DNA from 2 places in the Alteribacillus sp. JSM 102045 genome. Region 2 is predicted to be linked to the other one. Evidence: riboswitches for the same ligand, from Rfam matches in the RefSeq annotation. Region 2 holds a riboswitch; the other holds the start of a gene.
What was found. Region 2 has a riboswitch for S-adenosylmethionine ahead of ACE1TI_RS06290 (methionine biosynthesis PLP-dependent protein). Riboswitches for the same ligand answer to the same signal wherever they lie in the genome.
Positions count from the first base shown of each region.

Region 1: linked by a shared signal. The riboswitch ahead of ACE1TI_RS04875 (methionine ABC transporter ATP-binding protein) and the one ahead of ACE1TI_RS06290 (methionine biosynthesis PLP-dependent protein) in region 2 are both predicted to bind S-adenosylmethionine.

Region 1 is NZ_JBHFQG010000004.1:200,091-207,960, forward strand. Features, by position in the region: gene sufD (Fe-S cluster assembly protein SufD) at 1-508, opposite strand, end outside; gene sufC (Fe-S cluster assembly ATPase SufC) at 527-1,321, opposite strand; gene ACE1TI_RS04855 (YuzK family famiily protein) at 1,653-1,787, opposite strand; gene ACE1TI_RS04860 (carboxymuconolactone decarboxylase family protein) at 2,038-2,424, opposite strand; gene ACE1TI_RS04865 (MetQ/NlpA family ABC transporter substrate-binding protein) at 2,848-3,762, opposite strand; gene ACE1TI_RS04870 (methionine ABC transporter permease) at 3,783-4,463, opposite strand; gene ACE1TI_RS04875 (methionine ABC transporter ATP-binding protein) at 4,463-5,482, opposite strand; SAM riboswitch class I at 5,765-5,884, opposite strand; gene ACE1TI_RS04880 (hypothetical protein) at 6,284-6,457, opposite strand; gene ACE1TI_RS04885 (HlyC/CorC family transporter associated domain-containing protein) at 6,690-7,055, shown strand; partial or broken gene ACE1TI_RS04890 (hypothetical protein) at 6,994-7,131, opposite strand; partial or broken gene ACE1TI_RS04895 (ABC transporter ATP-binding protein) at 7,212-7,437, opposite strand.
Region 2 is NZ_JBHFQG010000006.1:96,641-104,510, reverse strand. Features, by position in the region: gene ACE1TI_RS06315 (Glu/Leu/Phe/Val family dehydrogenase) at 1-1,006, shown strand, start outside; gene ACE1TI_RS06310 (YpdA family putative bacillithiol disulfide reductase) at 1,099-2,079, shown strand; gene ACE1TI_RS06305 (asparaginase) at 2,126-3,070, shown strand; gene prsW (glutamic-type intramembrane protease PrsW) at 3,151-3,801, shown strand; gene ACE1TI_RS06295 (hypothetical protein) at 3,817-3,981, shown strand; SAM riboswitch class I at 4,045-4,160, shown strand; gene ACE1TI_RS06290 (methionine biosynthesis PLP-dependent protein) at 4,272-5,375, shown strand; gene ACE1TI_RS06285 (bifunctional homocysteine S-methyltransferase/methylenetetrahydrofolate reductase) at 5,412-7,238, shown strand; gene metH (methionine synthase) at 7,266-7,870, shown strand, end outside.

The DNA.
Region 1 (7,870 bases), on a different contig from region 2:
CTTCAACCTGCACATTTTTCGGCACATATACAAACGTACCGCCATTGATTAATGCCACATGCAAAGCAGTTAGTTTGTGTTCATCTACATTAACTGCTTTTCCCATGAAATATTGGCGCAGCAGATCACTGTGCTCTTTTGCCGCTGTTTCTAAATCAAGAAACAATACGCCTTGCTCTTCTAAACGTTTGCTGATCGCCCGGTAGACTGGTTTACCATCACGAAAAACAATCAGGTTTTGCTCTTCTGTACTTTGGTCAATTAATTTTTGAACATCCTCGTGAAGACTATCTACATTGCTTATATTTTCTGCTTCACCTGATTCATGTTTAAATTCAGTAAAATTCCATGTTTTAATATTCGTTTTTTCGGGCTTTGGAAGCTCGAGCTTTTCCGCCAGACGGGCAGCAGCAAGACGCTCCTCAGTGAGCCACTCGGGTTCTCCGCGATTTTGGGAGTACTCTTTAACATATTCTTCATCGTATGTCCATTTTGTATCCACTGACATCATAAAACCTCCCTGCTATTACGCTTCTTGTTGCTGCTCGCCGACTTTTTCGTTTTCGATTCCAAGTTCTTCTTTGATCCAGTCGTAGCCTTCTGCTTCCAAACGCTGTGCGAGCTCTGCTCCACCAGATTTAACAATGCGTCCCTGCATCATAACGTGTACTTTATCTGGAGTAATATAGTTAAGCAGGCGCTGATAGTGGGTAATGATTAAACAGCCAAAATCAGGGCTTCTCATGTCATTTACACCTTTGGAAACTACTTTTAGAGCATCAATGTCTAGACCAGAGTCAATTTCATCGAGAATAGCGAATTTCGGCTCCAGCATTAGAAGCTGCAGGATTTCGTTCCGCTTCTTCTCCCCGCCGGAAAATCCTTCATTTAGATAACGTTGAGAAAAGGATTGGTCCATTACCAATGAATCCATTTTATCGTCCATTTTTCTAATGAATTTCATCAAAGAGATTTCATCGCCTTCTTCACGTCGTGCATTAATAGCAGAACGCATGAAGTCAGCATTTGTTACACCGCTGATCTCACTTGGATACTGCATGGCAAGGAACATGCCTGCTTTAGCACGCTCATCCACTTCCATTTCAAGAACATCTTCTCCGTCGAGGTGGACAGACCCATTTGTGATTTCATATTTTGGATGTCCCATAATGGCAGAGGCCAATGTTGATTTACCCGTACCGTTCGGTCCCATAATTGCATGGATTTCTCCTGTATTAATCTCTAAATTAAAGTCTTTAATAATTTCAGAACCTTCAATTTCTACGTGAAGATTCTCGATCTTAAGGGTTGAAGCTGCCATGTGATAATACCTCCATCATCTAATATTAAAGGATTCTATAAAGATCCCTCTGATTCTCAATTTATTCTCATTATAATTTTAAAACAAATCCAATTAGACTTCAAGAAAAGTACGTTTCTTCGATCAACGCCCTTCCATTATTTTTTCCTATTTTCTCTATAATAATAGTGAAAAAGGGAGAATAATAAAAGAGGGAACTGCCTAAAGCATCCGTCTTCAGGTCAGCCCCCCTATTTTTAATATCACTTTTCGTATTATAGCAGATTAAATTTCATCTTAAAAGAAAAAGAAAACCTGTTTGAGTTTATAAGGTTTTCTTTTTCTTATTATTTTAAGATCTGTTTTGAAACTCTGCAGCGATCTGACAGCTGATTTTGTGTTCTAATTCTCTTGAAACTTCTACTTCTAATCGTTTCTCAAGACTGCGGTTGTATTCCGCATACCCGAAGCCGTAAGATTGGTACATGGCTTTTTCCATTTCATTCGTGTGATTGTTCATCAGTGTGTGGATAATAAATCCATCCTTTCTGTGTTTTTAACACATATACAACTATAGCAAGTAAATTTTCTGAAAACAAAACGCTATGATTGTTATATTTTCTGACAATTAACTCTGAGAAAGGATGGTCCACAACACATTCTTTCATTGATAAAATTACGCAAATATTCTCTCCATTTCTCCTTAATTGGAGATTTTTTAACATAGGTAATGGAAGTTAATGTGTTTTATTTGAGCCTTGCAGCTCCTGGATAGCTTCTTGGACTAAAGTTACTGCCTGACTCATTGCGGCGCCGCCGCCAAAAGCTGCTGTTACACCAATCGTTTCAAGGATTTCTTTCTCAGAGCATCCCTGATCTAAGCAGCCCTTTGTATGATAAATAATACAATACTCATCCTGAGAAAAAACACTAACACCTAGGGCTATCATTTGTTTTTCTTTCTGAGAAAGAGCTCCTTTAGCAAAGCATGCCTCGGTAAATGCATTGTACTTTCGGGCAATATGCGGAATTTTTTCAGTGAAATGTCCCAGTCCTTCTTTATATTCTTGCAGCGCCTGCTGAATCATTGATGATTGCTGATTGTCTTGTTGTTCTTGATCCATTGCATTTCCCTCCTTTATTACCTTTTAGTATGCGGCATATTTTAACTAACATTCATAAATCGAGGGGAATCATGGCTGCGTACAAAAGTGTTTATAGGATGCTCCTCTTTATTCAGCAACTTCAATTGGAATACACTTCGCTTTCCGCGGGCAACGCTTCAGCTTCCTCGTGAGCAGAGAATGCTCACTGCGGGATCTTAGCTGTTGCTTTTCCCGCTGAAGTCTGCGTGTATTTCAACTGTTACTTGCCATTTCATTTCTTAGCAGGTAAAAAAACAGAAAAAATAAAAAGAAACCACTCCTTTTGATAAAATGGTAAGTGACCAAACAAACTAAAAGAAAGGAGACGGTTTCTTTGTTTAAAATACAAATAAAGAGCTGTCCTAAGGTATAAAAACCCTTATGGGACAGCCCCTTCATTTATTACTCTTCGTCATTTTCTTCTTGTTCTTCCGCTGGTTCCTCTTCTGGTATTTCAGCACCTTCTCCTGTTGCAGGAACGACAGCTCCGTCGTATTCTTCTTCAATAAATTGTGCTACTTCATCCGAATGAAGAACTTCCAGTAATATCTGAATTTCTTCTTTTTCTTCATCTCCACTGCGAACAGCTATAATGTTAACGTATGGATTGTTCTCTTCGTCTTCCATCGCAATAGCGTCTTCTCTAGGACTTAACCCAGCATCCAGGGCATAGTTGGAGTTAATTAACACAGCATCTCCTTCACCATTTTGGTAGGCCTGAGGAAGTGTAGCCGCTTCTACATCATCTCGGAAATTAAGGTCTTTTGGGTTTTCTTCAATATCTTCAATGGTAGCGTTAATACCTGAACCTTCTTTTAGAGTTATAAGCCCTTCTTCTTCAAGCATCATAAGAATTCGTCCATGATCCGCTACAGAACTGCTCATGATGATTTCAGCGCCTTCTGGAAGATCATCAAGGCTGTCATATTCCTGGGAATAAACACCAATCGGTTCTATATGAACCCCGCCTGCATTTTCAAAGTCATAATCGTTTTCTTCGATTTGAGACTCAAAATAAGGGATATGCTGAAAGTAGTTAGCGTCTATTTCTCCCTCAGCAAGAGCTTGGTTCGGGACAATATAATCATTAAAGGTTTCAATATTAAGATCGATGCCTTCTTCAGCAAGCTTTTCCGAAGCAAATTCCAAAATTTCAGCATGAGGTACATTTGAAGCACCAACAGTTAATTCCGTATTTTCTTCCTCTCCAGCATCTTCACCATTATTATCAGACTCACCTGGTGCTTCCCCTCCGCCACAGGCGGCAAGTAAAAGAATAAGGGTTAGGGCAGCTAATAGTTGCAGCCATTGTTTCATCTTTCATTTCCTCCTTTAAGTTAACGTTTGTCTAATCTATGGGTAATCCAGTCGCCGATCCACTGTAATATAAAGACGATAATAAGGATAGCGATGGTCGCAACAAAAGTTACATCAGGGTTACTCCGCTGGTAACCTTCTCTGAAAGCTAAATCACCAAGCCCCCCTGCTCCAATCACTCCAGCCATAGCGGTGTAGCTTACTAATGCAATCGAAGTTACGGTTATTCCGGAAATGAGGGCAGGCATTGATTCAGGGAGCAACACTTTAAAAATAATGTGCCATTGATTGGCTCCCATGGATTGAGCTGCTTCAATTACTCCTTTGTCTACTTCGCGCAAACCGATCTCAACCATACGAGCATAAAATGGGGCTGCTCCTATAACTAACGCCGGCAGCGCAGCGCTTGGCCCCAGCATCGTACCAACAATAAAAGTCGTAAAAGGGACCAGCAATATAATCAGTATAATAAATGGAATAGAACGAAATATATTTACAAACGCAGCAGCTCCAGCATGAACCACTTTGTTCTGCCATAGATTCCCTTTATCTGTAAGGTAAAGAATTAAGCCTAAAAAAATACCTAAAATAAAAGTAGCAGCTACAGCCAAAGCACTCATATAAGCTGTTTCCAATGTAGCCTCCCACATATTTTCCCAATTTACATTTGGAATGAGATTTTCTTGAAGGTTCTCTATCATCAGTTAAGCACCTCCGCTTCTATACGATGTTCCTTTAGAAACAGCAGTGCTTTTTCTAGGTTATTCTTTTCGCCTTGCAGCTGAACAAATAAGGTTCCATAGCTTCCTTCTCTTGTTTTAGAAACTTTGCCCTGCAGTATATTCACACTGACACCGCAAGTTTGAATCAGCTCTGTCATTACTGGCTGTTCGGCATCTTCACCTAGGAACATCAATTTAACGACCGGACCAGTGTCTCTTTCATCCAGTAATTCTTCTATAGCTTCCATTGTTTCTTCAGGTTCGGTCACTTGTTTTACAAATTCTTTTGTCATCTCTTGCTGAGGGTTTCTAAAGACATCAAGAACCTGGCCCTGTTCCACTACCTTTCCGCCATCCATTACTGCTACACGATGACAAATCTTACGAATGACATGCATTTCATGTGTTATAAGTACAATAGTCAAACCAAGCTTTTTATTTATATCTGTTAAAAGATCAAGGATAGAATCAGTTGTTTTTGGATCAAGAGCGGAAGTAGCTTCATCGCATAATAATACTTTTGGGTTATTCGCCAGCGCTCTTGCTATACCAACCCGCTGTTTTTGACCGCCGCTCAGTTGAGAAGGATACGCCTCTCCTCTTCCTTTTAAGCCAACTAAATCAATAAGCTCTTCGACTCGTTCGATTCTTTTATTCTTAGAAACCCCGGCTATTTCTAAAGGAAAAGCTATATTTTCTTTAACTGTCCTGGACCACAGTAAATTAAAGTGCTGGAATATCATGCTGATTTCCTGTCTGGCGTTTCTCAAAGAACGCCCAGAAAGCTTTGACATATTCCAGTCGGCTACAGTAACTTCACCCTGGCTGGGACGCTCAAGCATGTTCAGCATACGGATCAATGTACTTTTACCAGCGCCGCTGTATCCAATAATACCAAATATTTCTCCTTTATTAATCGAAAGATTCACATTATCGACTGCTGTTATATTACCGCTTTTTGATTGAAATATTTTCGATAAACGATTTAATGTTATCATTTTCATCCCTCGTTCATTTAAATCCTGATAAAACTTATCAGAAAACTCAATAAAATACCCTAGAAAAATCCGGCTGGTAAGCGTGGATAACCATTGCCTATTCCCTTGAACCATACAGGTCATTGAATCCCTCGTCAACTGCTTTACTTTTGGAAAAACCTGTGTATGACAATAAAGAAACATCCTGCCTTAGAATCTAACTATCTCTATTTATACTTTTGGACGCAGAAAATAAAAAACCTTTCTGCCGGATAACAGAAAGGTATAATGATCATTTCCTTTCTCTCATCTCTCAAAGCAACTTATACTTTGCAGGATTTGGCACCTCTTTCCATTATTAAAACATTAATGGCTGGTTGCCGGGCTTCAAAGGGCCAGTCCCTCCACCGCTCATGATAAGAGTCCTACTATACAATTTTATGAAGACAAAACGAATAATAGCATGTGTTACAACGCTTGTCAACTGGAAAATGGCTGAAAGAGAAATTCATCATTAAATCCCCAAGGAGCTGTCCCATAAGTCCGTTCTCGGCAAACGAAACTGGAATATGCTCGCTTTCACCCTCAGGGCACAAGTGCGACATCTACTCCAACTCTCTTTGCTCGTTCTCGTAGTGTCTTCTTTGCCGCGGGCGACGGTTCAGCCTCCTCGTGAGCAAAAAAACGCTCACTGCGGTGTCTTCACACTGCCGCTTTCCCCGCTGGATTCTCGCATATTCCAGTTGCTAGGACGACCATCATACCCCAAACTAACCTTTTGAGAATCCCCGTAAAGAAAGATTTTATCCTGCATCCAGCACATTAAATTTGAACACGTACAAGCCGGTAATACTCTCCGCCTTTCTTCATTAATTCATGGTGTCTGCCTTGTTCAATAATACGCCCATGAAAATAGTTGAAATCAATGCAGTGTTTGCGATGGTTTAACCCCCCTCTTTTGCAAAAACTTATTGCATAGTTCACATTCGTTTCCATATTTTCTGACTTTCCCTTCAACAATACCTCAACAGTTAGGTCGAGTTGTATTCGATACTCCCCCACAAAAAAGTAATTGCTATATATAACACTTTAACTCCTTCTATTTTTTAAATAGTTGGCCATTGTCGTGGACGAATATGGTGGCACAGCGGTTTTGGTTACCGTCGAAGATATTATCAAGGAGATATTTGGGAAGATTCACGATGAACTTGATATAGACGAAGACCCTATGTATGAACAACTAGATAATGGAACCGTTATATTAAACGGTAAGTTCCTTATTTCTGACACCAATGAATTGCTTGGCACTGATAGTGAACTAAACACGATTGGTGGCTGGTTTTTAACCCAGGAAGTAGAAGCAAAAACAGGCACTACGATTGAATACAACAATTATCAATTTATCGCAAAAGAGGTAGACGGTCATCAAGTAAAATCAATTAAAGTACAACCAGCAGATTCGGCCGTTGATCTTCCAAAGCTCCTTTTTTCAACAATCTACTCAGGCGCTCATGAAAATGATTTCCGGCTTCATCATTATCAACGCACGAAATCACTGTTTTTACATCATGGCCGTTTTGATTTAACTCTATAATCGCGTCAATCAGAGATTTTTCTTTGAGACCACTCATGCTTTTCAACCGTGTGTGCCGCACTTTTCTCTTTTTCACAGACCAGTAGGAAAGGAGATCAATAGGGCTTTCAAAGATGGCGACTTTATCAATGTTTTTCCCTACATCAATCGTAAATCTAATACTATAATTTGATCGGCTTCTTTAATCGTAGAGGGCAATCATAATGGCTGTTCGTCCTTCCAACAGCTTCTTTAAAGCTGATTGGATGATCTGTTCGGTTTCTGTATCGATGGAAGCTGTTGCTTCATATAGAATTAATATACGCGGGTAAGCCAGCAGAGCTCTAGCAAAAGAAATGAGCTGCCTTTCGCCAACGGATACTACATTTCCGCGTTCTTCTACTCTCGTATACCTTGGAGACTTTCGTTTAAATGAGAATTTAAAGTGGATTGTTTAATTGCCAGACCTTTGTGCACAGTATTCTTACTATAACGATTTTTAAATAACTAAGCGAGATAAAAGCCCACCTGTAAAACATTGGAAATCAAAGAAAAAGGAAAGTATTAGTGTGAGATTTCTCATTATGCTTTATATTCGAAATTTAAATATTTTTAAAGAGAGGAACACTTATTTCGTTTTCCTAAGTATAATATAATACAAATAAGAAAAAAAGGGTTCTATGTCAAATGTTGGGGTAGGAGTGCCTTACTCCTACTCCTTTATCCTACTTGAAATTCCGTTATTTTATATTGGTGATGTAATAAGACACGTAACCTTAAACGATCATAACGCTTGAAGCCAAAAGCGTTTCGTTTAATCACCTTTGTTTGATTGT
Region 2 (7,870 bases):
AGAACAGGAAGTGAAAGCTTTATCGATTTGGATGTCCTTAAAGGCCGGGATTGTGGATCTTCCTTACGGAGGTGGAAAAGGCGGAATAATATGTGACCCAAGAAAAATGTCATTTCATGAATTAGAAAGACTTAGCCGCGGGTATGTTCGTGCTATTAGTCAGATTGTAGGCCCAACCAAAGATATTCCTGCGCCTGATGTTTTTACTAATTCTCAAATCATGGCTTGGATGCTTGACGAATACAGCAGAATTCGTGAATTTGACTCGCCTGGCTTTATAACCGGCAAACCAATTGTGCTTGGAGGTTCCCATGGAAGAGAATCTGCAACAGCAAAAGGTGTTACAATTTGCATTAGAGAAGCTGCGAAGAAAAAGGGGTTAAATTTGCAGGAAGCCAGGATTGTTATTCAAGGTTTTGGAAATGCGGGCAGTTTTCTTGCGAAGTTCATGCATGACGCTGGCGCCAAAGTTGTTGGAATAGCAGATGCACACGGAGCTTTATATGATCCTGATGGTCTTGATATTGATTATTTACTTGATCGTAGAGATTCTTTTGGAACGGTAACAAACCTTTTTAAGGATCGTCTTTCCAATCAGGAGCTTCTGGAAGTTGATTGTGATATTTTGGTGCCTGCTGCCATTGAAAATCAAATTACCGAGAAGAATGCCCACCATATCAAAGCTGGGATTGTGGTAGAAGCAGCAAATGGTCCGACAACTTTAAAAGCAACAAAAATATTATCTGAAAGAGGTATCTTGTTAGTACCAGATGTGCTTGCCAGCTCAGGAGGCGTAACAGTTTCCTATTTTGAATGGGTGCAGAATAATCAAGGGTATTATTGGACGGAAGAGGAAGTAGAGACAAAACTTGAACAAGTAATGGTTCATGCCTTTGAAAACATATATAAATTAGCTTATGGAAGAAAAGTCGATATGCGATTAGCAGCTTATATGATTGGTGTCCGTAAAATGGCAGAAGCTTCCCGTTTTCGCGGATGGATATAATACCAAGCTATTTGTTAACATATCTTTCAGACTCGCCATTTTCGGCGGGTTTTCTTTCATTAAAAAGAAAAAGTTTGAAGGAGCGACCTGATATGCCAGAAGAAGAAATTGTCATAATTGGAGCCGGGCCTTGCGGATTAGCCGCCGGTCTTGCATTGCAAAATAAAGGATACAATCCTCTTATCATTGAAAAGGAGAATGTTGTCCATTCTATATATTGGTATCCTTCTCATCAGACCTTTTTCAGCTCCAGTGACAAGCTGGAAATAGGGAACATTCCTTTTTCGTCTATTGAAAGAAAACCAAAACGACATGAAGCACTTGTTTACTACCGGCAAGTAGCAGAAAGAAGCCAATTGAGGATTAATTCTTATGAAAAAGTGAAAAATGTGCTTAAGAATACAGACGGTTTTAGAGTGAAAACTGTAACGAAAAACGGCCAAGAACATATGTATAAAAGCCAATATGTCATTGTGGCGACTGGCTACTATGATAGTCCTAACATTATGGGGGTGGAAGGAGAAGAATTGCCTCATGTTTTTCATTATTTTAAAGAGGCCCATCCCTATTTTCAAAAAAAAGTAACGGTTATCGGGGGAAAAAACTCAGCAGTAGATGCGGCACTCGCTTTGGAGCAAGCAGGTGCAGAGGTGACTGTATTATATCGGGGGAAAGAACTTACGGAAGCCGTTAAGCCATGGATTCTCCCGGATTTCTATTCTCTTGTCAGACGAAATAAAATTACTATGGTTTATGAAGCTGATATAAAAAGAATAACCCCCGATTATGTTTTCTACGATAAAAAAGGAAAAGAATACACCCTTGAGACCGAATTTGTATTTGCAATGACAGGTTATCATCCCGATCATTCATTTCTTCATCAAATGGGAGTCAGGACTGATTCCGAAACAGGACGTCCGGTTTTTAATGAAAACACGATGGAATCCAATATAAAAGGGCTTTATATTGCAGGAGTATTAGCCGCTGGAAACAATGCAAATGAAATATTCATTGAGAACGGCCGGTTTCATGGCAAACTTATTGCAGAATCAATTGTTAAAGACAATAAATAATGGAAATATAAATTGAAGATGCTGATTAATTAAAAGAGGTGAGTGTATGAAAAAAGTTGTCTTAATTGCAACAGGCGGCACTATTGCAAGTAAAACAAAAGAAGATTCAGGATTATTAGCTGCTGGAGAGCTGACGGGAGAAGAACTGACTTCTATGTTTGATCTGCCTACTCACGTAAACCTGGTAATCGACTCATTTACTCAAAAACCGAGTATCCATTTAACTTTTCAAGATTGGGTTCAATTAAACCAAAGAATCCAAGAATATCTCAATGATAGTACAGTGGACGGAATTGTTGTTACTCATGGAACTGATACTTTAGAAGAAACTGCATATTTTCTTGATTTAACAGTGAATAGCACTAAACCAATTATCATTACAGGATCTCAGAGAGCACCAGAGGCTTTAGGCAGTGATGCTTATATAAATATTCGCTATGCTATTTTGACAGCCTGTGAAAAAAATTTAAGTGACTTTGGCACGGTAGTGGTTTTTAATGAAAGAATTTTCTCGGCAAGGTATGTGAAAAAAGAACATGCTTCGAATATACAAGGGTTTAATTCATTTGGTTTCGGATATTTAGGTATTATTGATAACGATGAAGTTATTCTATACCAAAAACCTATCAAAAGAGAATATTTAGAATTAGGAGACCAAATACCGAGAGTAGACATTATAAAAACTTATTTAAACGCGGATGGCGTTCATATTGATGCCTCGGTTAACAGCGGAGCAGCAGGAATAGTATTAGAAGGAGTTGGAAGAGGACAGGTTACTCCTGAGATGGTGAGCAGTATAAAAAATGCAATGGATAAAAATGTTAGAGTTGTCCTAACGACTAGTGCTGAAGAAGGACATGTGTACACAACATATGATTATCATGGGAGTGCCTATGAATTATCCACAATAGGGGTGGAACTAGGGGAAGATCTAGATTCTAAAAAAGCAAGAATAAAATTAGCAGTTGCTTTGTCAACAAATAAAACGTAGGCGAAATTTTACCTTGAGCCCTTATTTTCATCATTAATATAGCGTGTTACGATAAGAAAATAAGAGGGGACGGGATAAAAGTGATTGCGCTCATCATCGCAGCCCTGGCACCTGCCATCTCACTGTTAAGTTATTTTTATTTAAGAAATGAATATGAATCCAATACTGTATTACAAGTAGCTAGAACTTTTGTTATTGGCGCATTGCTTGTGTTCCCTATTATGGTTTTGCAATATGCTTTAGAAGCAGAAGGTATTTTTCAATCTGACTGGTTATATTCCTTTGTTGGAGCCGCAGGTTTAGAAGAATTTTTTAAATGGTTTTTATTATATTTTACTATCTATAAATTTGTTGCTTTTCAAACACGCTATGATGGTATCGTTTACGGTGCAGCTCTTTCTCTAGGTTTTGCTTCTGCAGAGAATGTAATGTATTTAATGGCTGCTGGCATTGATTACGCGATAGGCCGAGCGTTCCTTCCTGTTTCGAGCCATGCTTTATTTGGAGTGGTAATGGGGTATTATATAGGATGTGCCCAAATTGCTGTACAAGAAAGAAAAACATTGTGGACTATGATGGCTCTGGCTGTCCCGCTTATTTTACATGGAATTTATGATCTGATATTATTGACCATCCATGAAAATGTACTAGTTATCATCGTTCCGTTTATGTTTTTCTTATGGTGGTTCGCCTTATCAAGAACAAAAAAAGCGAATGAAAAAATGGCATAAGAAAGGATGGGAGTTATGGCTGTTCAAACTCGTTATCGTGTGATTGTCCGCTGTCCAAAATGCGGTGAAAAATATATTCTTCGCGGAAGAAATAACGAAAAAGGAGAGCTTGAAACAGGATTTAAACGCTGTGTATGCGGTAATGAAACGAATCTTCACATCGATGCCACCCCGGAATAATTTGTTATTGCAATTATGCGGTTTATCGTGTACGGTTTTACTAACAACAAAATCAATTTGATATTCTTATCAAGAGAGATGGAGGGACTGGCCCTGCGAAATCTCAGCAACCAGCCACGATGTGGTCAGGTGCTAAATCCGGCAGACGATATATAAATAAATCGTCTGATAGATAAGATGAAGCGTACATGTCTTTATAAAGCAGGCCTTCTTCTTATCAAGAAGAAGGCTTTCTTAATAGGGCATAAAGAATTCAAAAGCAAAATTACATAAAAATGAGGTGCAGACGAATGAGCAGGAATCATCATATAGAAACAAACCTGGTGCAAATAGGTAATAAACAAGATGAAAAAACAGGAGCGGTCAGTGCTCCCGTATATTTTTCAACTGCTTACCGTCATTCTGGAATTGGACAGTCGACCGGGTATGACTACTCCCGAACAGGAAATCCCACAAGAGAAATACTCGAAAATGCGATTGCTACACTTGAAAACGGAAAAAAGGGATTTGCATTAAGTTCTGGTATGGCAGCTATACAAACGTTATTTGCTATTTTTGATAAAGGAGATGAAATACTGGCCTCCCAAGATTTGTATGGAGGAACATACAGGCTTTTTGAAGAAGGATGGAAAAACTGGGGAGTAAGTGTTCAATACGGCGACCCGCGTAAATTGGAAGGTTTTAAAGAACTGGTAAATGAAAAAACACGAGCTCTGTTTATAGAAACACCTACTAATCCATTAATGCAAGAGGCAGACATTGAAGCCCTTGCTGCATTAGCTAAAGAACAAGATTTACTCCTTATCGTGGATAACACGTTTTATACTCCCGTACTGCAGCAGCCTCTGAACATGGGAGCAGATATTGTGATTCACAGTGCTTCTAAGTATTTAGGAGGCCACAATGATGTAATTGCTGGACTGATTGTTGCTAATGATGAAAAAATTTGTGAACGCATTGGAGCTTTTCACAACGGGATGGGCACTATTTTATCCCCAATGGATTCTTGGCTGCTTATGAGAGGGATGAAGACCTTATCCGTTCGCATGGAAAAACATACAAAAAATGCTCAGGAAGTTACAGCATTTCTAAATAACCACGAAAAAATAACAGATGTAATGTATCCAGGTAAAGGCGGTATGTTGTCATTTCGCTTACAAAGTGAAGAATGGGTGAATACTCTTCTTCAGGAACTGCAATTAATAACATTTGCTGAGAGTCTTGGGGGAGTGGAAAGTTTTATGACATATCCTGCAACACAGACACATGCGGATGTGCCGGAAGAAGTAAGGCTGGCTATCGGCGTATGCAATCGACTGCTCCGCTTCTCGGTTGGTATAGAAAACTCAGAAGATTTAATAGCAGATTTAAATCAAGCTTTAACTAAATTATAAGGAGCTGTTTTAAAAGACAGAAAGGATGACATAGTAGTGAATTTTCTTGAAAGATTACAGCAGGACATGCTTGTCGGTGACGGGGCTATGGGGACTTATTTATACGATAAAGGATTTACGGGCTCGTTTGAAATGTTAAACCTGAGTGAACCAGATACGATAAAAGCAGTTCATAAAGAATATGTGAGAGCAGGCGCTAATATTATACAATCTAATACATATGCGGCAAATAAGATAAAATTGCAGAAATATCAACTGGAAAAAGAAACAGCAGAAATTAACAGGGCAGGCGTCCGGCTTGCAAAAGAAAGTGCTGGTTGGGATACCTTTGTCTTTGGAACGATTGGAGGTATTAAAGGGGTTCAACAGCTTGACGTCAGCAGTGAAGAAATTGAGGAGGCCTTTAAAGAACAGGCAGAGGCTTTACTTTCAGAAAACCCAGACGGTTTAATGCTCGAAACGTTTTATGACTTATCAGAAATAATCAACACCTTAAAATTAATAAGAAAGATGACGGATCTGCCTGTTGTTGCCCAGGTTGCATTAGGAGAAGTCGGTGTGATGCATGGAGGTACACCGGTCAGTGAAGTTTTTCAAAAGCTTAAAGCTGCTGGTGCGGACGTTGTAGGGTTAAATTGCAGAATGGGCCCTTATCACATTTTACGCTCCCTTGAGACAGTCCCTTTAATGAAAGATGTATATCTTTCAGCCTATCCAAATGCTAGTTTACCTGATTTAGATGACGGCAGGTTTGTTTATCAGTCGAATCCCGATTATTTTTATGAAAGAGCTCAAGATCTTAAACAGCAGGGAGTAAGTTTGATCGGCGGGTGCTGTGGAACTACGCCTGAACATATTGCAGAAGTAGCTCGAGCTGTAAAGGGGACAGTACCTGTAAAAGAAAAAGCAATAGTTGAAATAACGGAGCATGATCAGCCAGTGTCATCTGAAGTACCTTCAAATATTGTCCGGCTAAACGAAAAGTATCAAAAGCCATCTGTTATTGTAGAGTTAGATACTCCTAAAAAATTAGCAACGGAAAAATTTATAAAGGGAGCAGAAAAATTATATCAAGCTGGTGCAGATGCTGTGACGATGGCTGATAATTCCCTTGCTTCTCCTCGTATCGATAACTTAGCGATGGGAGCTATGGTAAAAAATAAAACAAGTGCCAGACCTCTTCTGCACGTTGCCTGCCGAGACAGAAACCTGATCGGTCTTCAATCTCATTTGCTTGGTATACATGCCCTTGGCATTCATGATGTATTAGCGGTCACCGGGGACCCGACAAAAGTGGGAGACTTTCCTGGGGCAACTTCTGTATATGATGTTAACTCATTCGATTTAATTTCATTAATGAAAGAAATGAATGAAGGGCGTTCTTTTTCAGGTAAATCATTAGGCGAAAAAACTTCTTTTACAGTAGCAGCTGCTTTTAACCCAAATGTCAGAAATCTAGAGCGTGCTGTCAAACGGCTGGAAAAGAAAATCGATGCTGGTGCAGATTATTTTATGAGTCAACCGGTTTATGGAATAGAGCAATTTAAAGAGATTTATGAAGCAACAAAGCATTTGCCGGTTCCAATATATATAGGTATTATGCCGCTTGTTAGCAGCAGAAATGCGGAATTTCTTCATAACGAAGTCCCTGGAATTAAATTAACAGATGAGACAAGACAGAAAATGGCAGCTTGCGGAGAAGATAGAGAAAAAGCTCAGCAGGAAGGAATAGCCATTGCAAAAACTCTTATAGACAAGGCATTAAATTATTTCCATGGAGTCTATTTAATTACGCCGTTTTTGCGGTACGATATAACTGCAGAATTAACAGCTTATATACGTGAATCTGCATTGCAGCGTTAAGAGAGCAGCATATGAAGGAGTGGGACGATGACGACAACGGTTCAATTTAAAGATAGATTAAAACAATCGATATTATTATTAGACGGTGCAATGGGTACGATGCTTCAAAACGCCGATCTGAAACCGGAGGACTTTGGAGGCGAGCATTACGATGGTTGTAATGAATATCTTAATGTAACCTCCCCTCATGTAATTGATCAAATACATCGAGAGTATTTAGAAGCCGGTGCTGATATTATAGAGACAAATACATTTGGAGCTACAAGCATTGTGCTCGCTGATTATGATTTGGAAGATAGAGCCGAAGAACTTAACATTGCTGCTGCCAAACTTGCAAGAGAAGCAGCTGATGACTATTCAACCCCTGAATTTCCAAGATATGTAGCCGGTGCGATGGGTCCAACTACGAAATCTCTCTCAGTTACGGGAGGAACGACATTCGAAGAATTAGCAGAAGCTTACGAAGAACAGGCTAAAGGATTAATAAATGGTGGAATTGATGTATTTTTGTTAGAAACAAGTCAAGATATGAGAAATGTGAAAGCCGCTTATATTGGTATAAAACGAGCGGAAGCAAGGACGAATACAGAATTACCGCTTATTGTATCAGGCACTATAGAACCGATGGGGAC